2 regions of the Ruminococcus sp. OA3 genome follow, and region 2 is predicted to be linked to the other one. Evidence: riboswitches for the same ligand, from Rfam matches in the RefSeq annotation. Region 2 holds a riboswitch; the other holds the start of a gene.

Region 1 (4,661 bases), 600 kb from region 2:
AAGCTGGTCCGGTACATGGGCAGCAGTTTGACAGGGCTGACCTATATCTTTGATGAACCCAGCGCCGGTATGCATCCACGTGATGTCTATCGCATGAATAATCTGCTCAGACAGCTCCGTGACAAGGGCAATACGGTACTTGTGGTGGAGCACGACAAAGATGTCATCTCTATCGCTGACTATGTAATTGATGTGGGGCCGCTGGCGGGGCAGAGCGGCGGGGAGATCGTGTTTGCGGGCAGTTATCAAAAGCTACTGAAAGCCGATACCCTTACAGGCAGGGCAATGCGGCAGAAAATGCCATTGAAGCCAAATCCCCGACAGCCGGCGGGCATGCTGCCCGTCCGGAATGCCTGCCTCCATAACCTGAAACATGTAGATGTGGACATCCCACTTGGGATTATGACCGTTGTGACCGGTGTGGCCGGTTCCGGAAAGAGCACGCTGATCTCCAAAGTGTTTGCCAGCCAGTATGAAAGCGATATTGTGATGGTGGACCAGGGCCCCATCACGGCGACGAACCGCTCCACGCCTGCCTCCTACCTCGGCTTTTTCGATGAAATACGGAAGCTGCTGGCGCGGGAGAGCGGAAAGCCGGACGGCCTGTTCAGCTTCAATTCCACAGGTGCATGTCCGGTGTGCGGCGGCAAGGGGGTTATCGTGACAGAACTTGCTTTCATGGATCCGATTGTGACAGAGTGCGAGGCCTGCGGAGGGCTGCGTTATAATCAGGAGGCACTCGCCTGTACCTATAAAGGGAAAAATATTGTGGAGATTTTGAGCCTGACTGCTTCACAGGCGCTGGAAGTGTTCGAGGATGCCGGAATCAGAAGACGGCTGAAGGTGATGAAGCAGGTGGGGCTATCCTATCTGACGCTGGGACAGCCGCTTGGGACACTGTCCGGCGGCGAACGCCAGAGGATCAAGCTGGCGAAGAAACTGGGGAAGAGGGGCAAAATTATTGTGATGGACGAGCCAACCACCGGCCTGCACATGTCTGATATCCAGAATCTGATGGAGCTGTTCGATATGATCGTGTCCCGTGATAACACCCTGGTGGTGATCGAACACAATCTTGATGTGATGAAACGGGCGGATTGGATTATCGACATCGGACCGGATGGAGGCAAAAATGGGGGCGAGGTGGTATTCGCAGGAACGCCGGTGGATATGCTGAGGAACGCAAACACGCTGACCGCCGATAGCCTGCGGGCCTCGTGTGAACGGTGAGACAGCAAAGAAAAACAGAATTTCAACAAAGGAATGGCGGTAGGTTAAGAATGAATGAAGATCATGAATTGCTGAAAAAACTGGACAGACTGCATACAACGAAACTGGGTGTGGTGAGAATAAAAAGAAATTTGTCTTTAGATACAGATGATGTGGTCGAATGGTGCAAAATAAAAATCAATTCTCCCAATGCTGTTATCACAAGAAACGGGAAAAACTGGTATGTGAGAACGGATGCCTGCATCATTACGGTAAATGCATATAGTTATACCATTATCACGGCACATGCTGCGAAATGAAAAGATACATCTTCTATTGACATTCTCCGGTCAAATGCTATAATCAGGAAAGAATAACATACAGTATTCAGCTAGGGGAGCCTTCGGGCTGAGAGAACCATATGTGTTGACCCTCACTACTTGATCCGGATCATGCCGGCGTAAGGAAGCAGTGTAATTATCAGTAGAACCCTCCTGAATTCTGTCTAAGGAGGTTTTTTTGATGTCATTTTTTGTTAAGGCTTCGGAGGATGGATATGCGCTCACGTCAGGGGGATACGCGGCTGTGGGGATATTGCTGGCGGCTTTGCTGATCCTGGCTTCGGTTATTGCTGGCAGAGGAAAAAGAAAACACATGAATGCACGGCAGCTGGTGTTCTGTGCCATGTCGGTTGCTCTGGCATCCGTGTTGTCCATGCTGAAGGTCTATGAATTTCCGTTCGGCGGTGCGGTCACGCTTTGCAGCATGCTGTTTATCTGCCTGCCGGGATATTTTTACGGTCTGGGGGCGGGTCTTTTAAGCGCGACAGCCTATGGCGTGCTGCAGTTTCTGCTGGGGCCGTATATTCTGTTTCCGATACAGATCATCGTCGACTATCTGCTTGCTTTCGGCGCATTTGGACTCTCCGGACTCTTTGCAAAGTCCAGGCGAGGGCTGCTGAAGGGGTACATCATCGGTATCCTGGGACGCTACGTATTCTCGGTTCTCTCCGGATGGCTGTTTTTCGGGGAATATGCGTGGGCAGGATGGGGGGCACTGTCGTACTCACTTGCATATAATGCAGCGTATATTTTTGCTGAGGGGATACTGACAATCGTGATTCTGATGATTCCGTCTGTCAGCAAAGCCCTGGCACGGGTAAAAGAGATGGCGATCAATTAATATAGAACTCAGAACTTTCCCTGTCCATACACTGCAGGTGTTTCTGACTTCGCTTATTCACCTCCAAAATCTGCCATGTCTTCTTTGAGGCAGAAATGATTCCTGTCAACAGACAATAATCCCTCTCTCTGCATTTTACTCAGTTCATTTGACATGGCACTGCGGTCCACGCTCAGATAGTCTGCAAGCTGCTGACGGTTAAACGGTATGGTAAATTCATAACACCCCTGACGGGCAGCCTGAAATGACAGATACGACATCAGCCTTCCCCGGATAGATTTCGATGATGTGTGGAAGATCCGCCGGGACAGGTTCAGATTTTTCTGAGCAGAGATGGTGAGCAGATTGCTGACCAGCCTGCTGTGGTGCTGGCAGGCATTGGGGCAGGTCTTCAGTACCCGCCCGATATTTAAAAATAAGATCTCAGACGCCTCGGTCGCTGTAACACTCACCATCAGAGGTTCGCCCGGAACACAGGCGTACGTCTCTGCAAAGACCTGACCTGGTCCCAGACTGTCCAGTACACTTTTATTCCCCCACAGATCATCATTTTCAATTTGCGCCCGACCTGACATGACGATGCCAAGAGACTGGACAATGTCACCGGCGTGATAGATTACTTCCCCTCTTTTAAACGTTTTCCGTTCACATCCCAGGCAGTTCAACATGATTTCAATTTCTTCAGGAGAATCCCCTCGGAACAGTAAAGTCTTTGATAAAAAAATATAATCCATTTTTTGCTCCTTTGTTGTTATAACAACATACTTGTTGGAATGATTCTATTATACTGTACCCATAAAGTCAAGAAAACAGACAGGAGGAAAACAAAAATGGTTCGAAGAATTATCCAGATAGATGAAGAAAAATGCAATGGATGCGGCCTGTGTGCAAATGCCTGTCATGAGGGTGCGATAGGGGTGACAGGCGGCAAGGCGAAGCTGCTGCGGGATGACTACTGTGACGGTCTGGGTGATTGTCTCCCCGCATGTCCAGTCGATGCGATTCATTTCGTAGAACGTGAAGCGGCCGACTATGACAGAGAGGCTGTCGCCGCCAATCAGAAGAAAAAAGCCGGACCGGTGCAGCCTGTGCCCGTGGCATCGTCCCAGCTGAGGCAATGGCCGGTGCAGATAAAGCTGGTGGCTGTAAATGCTCCTTTTCTCGAAGGGGCGGATCTGCTGATCGCTGCCGACTGCACGGCGTATGCTTATGGAAATTTCCATCAGGAGTTTATGCACGGCAGAGTGACACTGGTCGGATGTCCGAAACTGGACGACGGCGATTACAGTGAAAAGCTGACTCAGATCATCAGACAGAATCATATCAGGAGCGTGACGGTGGTCCGGATGGAAGTCCCCTGTTGCGCCGGTATTGAACATGCGGCGATGACAGCGCTTGAAAACAGCGGAAAACGTATTCCATGGCAGACAGTTACCATTTCTAAAAATGGGCGTGTCTTAGAATAAATTGCAATTATAGTAAAAGAAGAAGAGAGGAGATTCTACTATGAGTCAAAAAATGTTTTGTTTTCAGTGTGAACAAACAGCGGGATGTTCCGGCTGTACAGGAAATGCGGGTGTCTGCGGTAAATCTGCAGATACGGCGAAACTGCAGGATGAGCTCACTGGTGCGCTGATTGGCCTGGCCCGCGCCTGCGGCAACAACCCCAAAACAAAAAACACGGATCAGATCATCATCGATGGGTTGTTTGCGACACTTACCAATGTAAACTTCAATGATGAAACGATTAGAAACCTGATCGGACGTGTGAATGGTGAGAAAACAATCGTTGTGCCTGGATGCAGCGCATGCGGATCCCAGTGTGAAAATACGGAAAATTATGATATGTCTAAACTGTGGAATGACGATGAAGATATCCGTTCCCTGAAATCACTGATTCTGTTCGGTATCCGTGGTGTGGCTGCATACGCTTACCACGCAGCAGTTCTGGGTTACAAAGACGAAGCAGTCAATAACTTTTTTTATAAGGCGCTTTCCGCTATCTCAGAGGACTGGGGAATGGAAGAACTGCTTCCTGTTGTGATGGAAACAGGTAAGGTGAATTTAAGCTGCATGGAACTGCTTGACCGTGCAAATACAGAAACTTTTGGAACACCTGCTCCCGCCGAAGTGTCATTATCTGTAGAAAAAGGGCCGTTCATTGTGATCACCGGCCATGATCTTTATGATCTGAAGCTGCTGCTTGAGCAGACGGAGGGGAAAGGTATCAATGTATATACGCATGGTGAGATGCTGCCTGCTCATGCGTA
Region 2 (4,661 bases):
CGACAATGAAAAAAGCGATCAATGTTGCCAGCGAGACAGATTATCCGACGAGTACGGAACACATGATTCTTTCCTTTGGATCTCTGTTTACAACACAGGATGCACATGATGCTCTTTCTGCGTTTGTTAATAAAGAAAAGCTTGATCATTTCAATAACAAATAGCAGATAGGTAAAGCATTTTATGGATTGGTAAATAGGGATTAGTATTTATTCTTGCTATTGTTAAAAAAATAACGAAATAAAAAAAGGAGAGCAAACATGAGACAGTTATTATTAAGAACGGAGATTCATAAATTTGACACGTTCGAAGATTTTGCAAAGGAATTCGAAATCGGAGAAGGTGACTTATTATTCACGAATGAATTTCTGTATACGCCCAAGATGAAACCGCTGGATCTGAAATGTGATGTATACTTCCAGGAGAAATACGGAACGACGGAGCCTACAGATGAGATGTACAACGCGATCTTCAGAGACCTGAAAGGCAAAGATTACAAGAGAATCATCGCTGTCGGCGGCGGTACAGTTGTAGATATGGCAAAATGGGTGGCATCTGAGAAACCGGATGATATCGTTGATGCATATAAAGAAAACCCGACATTTAAGCCAAAACATAAAACAGAGCTGGTCATCTGCCCGACCACATGTGGAACAGGCAGTGAGGTGACAAACATCTCCATGATCTATCTGACAAAGACAAAAACGAAAAAAGGCTGTGCGAACGATGAATTATTCGCGGATTACGCAGTGCTGATTCCGGATCTTGTAAAGAGCCTGCCGTATCAGCCATTTATGTACAGTGCGATCGATGCTCTGATCCATGCAGTTGAGAGCTATGTAGGCCGCCGTCATACAGATCTGTCCAGAATGTTCGGCAGAAGAGCAATCGAGCTGATCATGAACGGATTCACACAGATGATCGAAAAAGGACCGGAATACAGAATGGAGATCATGGATGACTTCGTTCTGGGAAGCAACTATGCAGGTATCGCATTCGGCACTGCAGGGTGCAACGCTGTGCATGCGATGAGCTTCCCGCTGGGCGGTATGTTCCATGTGGCACACGGCGAATCCAATTACGAACTGTTCACGACGGTTATGAAATACTACTACAAAATGAATCCGGATGGAGATATCAGGGAAATCAACCATGTACTGGCTGAAATCCTTGGCTGCGAGACGGAAGGTGCTGAAGTTTATGATAAACTGGAAGAGGCACTCGCTGCTCTGATTCGGAGAAAACCACTGTCCGAGTACGGGGTAACAGAAGAAATCTGTGATCAGATGGCTGAACTGGTTATCGCAGAACAGCAGAGACTGATGACAAATACTTATGTAGAGATGGACAAAGAAGCAGTTAAGAGTCTGTACCTGCAGGTTTTGAATGATTAATTGATAAATGACAACTGCATATGAAGATATTGAGGGAGCTCTGAGAAGGGCTGAGAGGAGACTGTGCGTCTCGACCTTGTAACCTGATGTGGATAATGCCAACGTAGGGAAATATTTCAGCGTATAGTTCAATTTGACTGTAAGGGATATATTACCTGCGTAATATATCCCTTATTTCATGATTTGGACCGCAGAAAATGCGGCATAGGAGGAAATATGAACGATACGACACAAATGAATGCAGCAAGAAACGGAATTATTACAGATGCGATGAAGGGTGTTGCCGAATACGAACGAATGGATGCAGAACTGATCAGGGAGCTGACCGCAAAAGGGCAGATTGCAATCCCGGCAAATAAGAACCATACTTGTCTGAAACCGTACGGTATCGGGAATATGCTGAGGACAAAGATCAATGTCAATCTGGGTACGTCGAAAGACTGCCTGGATATGGATGTGGAGCTGGAAAAGGTGATGGAGGCCGTGAAAATGGGAGCTGAATCCATCATGGACCTGAGTTCATTCGGTGATACAAGAAAATTCCGAAGAAAACTGACAGCTGAGTGCCCGGCCATTATTGGCACGGTTCCTATCTATGACGCTGTTGTCTATTATAATAAAGCCTTAAGGGAAATTACTTCTGATGAGTGGATTGACATTGTCCGCATGCATGCCGAGGACGGAGTGGATTTTATGACCATTCACTGTGGGATTAACCGTGCTACCGCAGAACGTTTTAAAAAATCAAAACGCCATACCAATATTGTATCCAGAGGGGGATCCATTATCTTTGCATGGATGGAACTGACGGGAAATGAGAATCCATTTTTTGAACGGTTTGATGAGCTGCTGGAGATCTGCCGCCAATATGACGTGACGCTGAGCCTCGGCGACGCCTGCCGGCCTGGCAGCATTGAGGATGCAGGTGATGTATCCCAGATTGAAGAACTTGTAACACTGGGCGAACTGACGACCCGGGCATGGGAAAAAGATGTTCAGGTGATCATCGAAGGACCGGGACACATGCCGCTCAACCAGATCCAGGCGAATATGGAAATCCAGCAGACGATCTGCAAGGGTGCACCATTCTATGTACTTGGGCCGCTCGTGACGGATGTAGCGCCGGGATATGACCATATCACTGCTGCAATCGGAGGGGCGATCGCAGCGACTTATGGAGCATCCTTCCTTTGTTATGTGACGCCTGCAGAGCATTTGCGCCTGCCTACGGTGGAAGATGTGAAAGAAGGGATCATCGCGTCTAAAATTGCAGCACATGCGGCGGATATTGCAAAAGGAATTAAAGGGGCCAGCGACTGGGATCATGATATGAGCGAGGCCAGAAGAGAGCTGGACTGGGAGCGCCAGTTTGAATTGGCAATGGATGGAGAAAAAGCCAGAAGATACCGTGCGGAGTCTACTCCTGAACGAGAAGATACCTGTACAATGTGCGGAAAAATGTGTGCAGTGCGCAATATCAATAAAATTTTACGCGGCGAGGATGTAGATATTATGGATTGATGCCGGAGGACGAATTTCATATGTTTTAGAGTTAACATTATTATTAAAATGTGTTTGAAAATGGCAAACTAAAAACTGCAGAACTCCACATAATAAAAATGTCACCTATTCTATTATGGCCGTAAAGAAAGGAGTTCTGTTTATGGAAGGAAGCGAATGTCTTGCGATAACCAGTATTCCCATGCAGAAATGGGGAGAAGTCTATCGGTTTTGTGAAGCTTTAAGAGAGGGAACGATTTTCCCCGCCCTGAATCTTCCGTTTTATGTGGCGGAGTCCGTGACAAATCCGGCGAAACAGCAGGAAGATTGCCAGGAAGTCGATCCGAGGCAGGCTGACCGGGAAACACTGATGACAAAAATCAGCGAGGTCAGCTTTGCGCTGAATGACCTGACTCTGTATCTGGATACACACTGTGAAGACAGTCAGGCGATACAACTGTTTGCAGAATGTGCTGCGCTGCGCGCTGATCTTCTGAAGATCTTCAGTGAACGGTTCTATCCGCTGACGCAGGCATGCCTTGCGAACTGCAGCTGCGAAAAAGAGTGTGAATCGGCGAACGGGATGGCCTTTTCATGGGAATGTGGCCCGGCACCGTGGGAAGGAGCGTGTATCTAATGTGGAATTATGAAAAAAGACTGCAGTTTCCCGTAAAGATTACAAAAACATGTCCGAAGACAGCACAGATGATCATCAGTCAGTACGGCGGACCGGACGGTGAGTTGTCTGCCTCGATGAGGTATCTTGCACAGCGCTATACCATGCCGGTAAAAGCGGTAGGAGGCCTTCTGACAGATATAGGAACGGAGGAGCTCGCCCACATGGAGATCATATGCGCCATGGTGTATCAGCTGACACGGGATGTTACAATCGAAGATGCCAAGACAGCGGGATTTGATGCATATTATATTGATCACACAAAGGCACTGTGGCCGCAGGCAGCGGCGGGAGTTCCATTTACAGCATTAGAATTTCAGTCGAAAGGCGATGCCATAGCAGACCTGACCGAGGATCTGGCAGCGGAACAGAAAGCCAGGACTGTGTACGATAACCTGCTCAGAATGATTACTGATCCCGAAGTGAGAGAGCCGCTTAAGTTTCTGAGAGCCAGGGAGATCGTTCATTTCCAACGGTTCGGAGAGGCGCTTGAGAATACCAAAGCTCATCTGGACAGTACGAATTATTATTATTTTAACCCTGAATTCGATAAACAATTCCTGAAGAAGTAGACCAGGACAGGACACCGGAAAGTATCTGATATTTTTGGGTGTCCTGTTTTGCTACATATAAATATTTTACAAGAATTTTGTTGAATCCTGTCACAGTGGATGGCACTCTATAGTATATCAGTGCAGTAAATACAGATAAGGCAACCTTCGTTAAAGGAGAGAATAGCATGACAGAAGAAGACTTTTTGGAAATGCTGGAAGAAATATCAGCAGAACTTCCGCCTGAGTTTTTTCAGGAGCTTAACGGAGGGATCATTATGCGTTCAGAAGCGAAACGTCATCCTGAGAGTACGGTTCCTCCGCTTTGGATCATGGGAGAATACTCACACGGGTCTCCACTTGGGCGTTACATTAACATCTACTATGGCTCTTTTCGCAATGTGTATGGGAACCTTGACAGGCAGGCGCTGAAAAAGAAAATTCGCCATACGGTGCTGCATGAGTTCAGGCACCATCTCGAATCTCTTGCGGGCGAGAAGGATCTGGAGATCGAGGACGCAGTTCATCTGTACCGTTATA

What was found. A riboswitch is a leader RNA that binds a small molecule or an ion and turns the genes downstream of it on or off. The one in region 2 is predicted to bind thiamine pyrophosphate.
Region 1: it holds a riboswitch for thiamine pyrophosphate, as region 2 does, so the genes downstream of both, MCG98_RS08930 (energy-coupled thiamine transporter ThiT) here and thiC (phosphomethylpyrimidine synthase ThiC) in region 2, are expected to answer to the same signal.

What each region holds. Positions count from the first base shown of each region.
Region 1 covers NZ_JAKNTO010000001.1:1,964,698-1,969,358, forward strand. The annotation lists gene MCG98_RS08920 (excinuclease ABC subunit UvrA) at 1-1,230, shown strand, start outside; gene MCG98_RS08925 (DUF3781 domain-containing protein) at 1,281-1,529, shown strand; TPP riboswitch at 1,593-1,693, shown strand; gene MCG98_RS08930 (energy-coupled thiamine transporter ThiT) at 1,732-2,391, shown strand; gene MCG98_RS08935 (Crp/Fnr family transcriptional regulator) at 2,445-3,125, opposite strand; gene MCG98_RS08940 (4Fe-4S binding protein) at 3,222-3,857, shown strand; gene hcp (hydroxylamine reductase) at 3,898-4,661, shown strand, end outside.
Region 2 covers NZ_JAKNTO010000001.1:2,565,452-2,570,112, forward strand. The annotation lists gene MCG98_RS11450 (enoyl-CoA hydratase-related protein) at 1-164, shown strand, start outside; gene MCG98_RS11455 (4-hydroxybutyrate dehydrogenase) at 261-1,394, shown strand; TPP riboswitch at 1,416-1,521, shown strand; gene thiC (phosphomethylpyrimidine synthase ThiC) at 1,611-2,915, shown strand; gene MCG98_RS11465 (spore coat protein CotJB) at 3,058-3,531, shown strand; gene MCG98_RS11470 (manganese catalase family protein) at 3,531-4,142, shown strand; gene MCG98_RS11475 (metallopeptidase family protein) at 4,310-4,661, shown strand, end outside.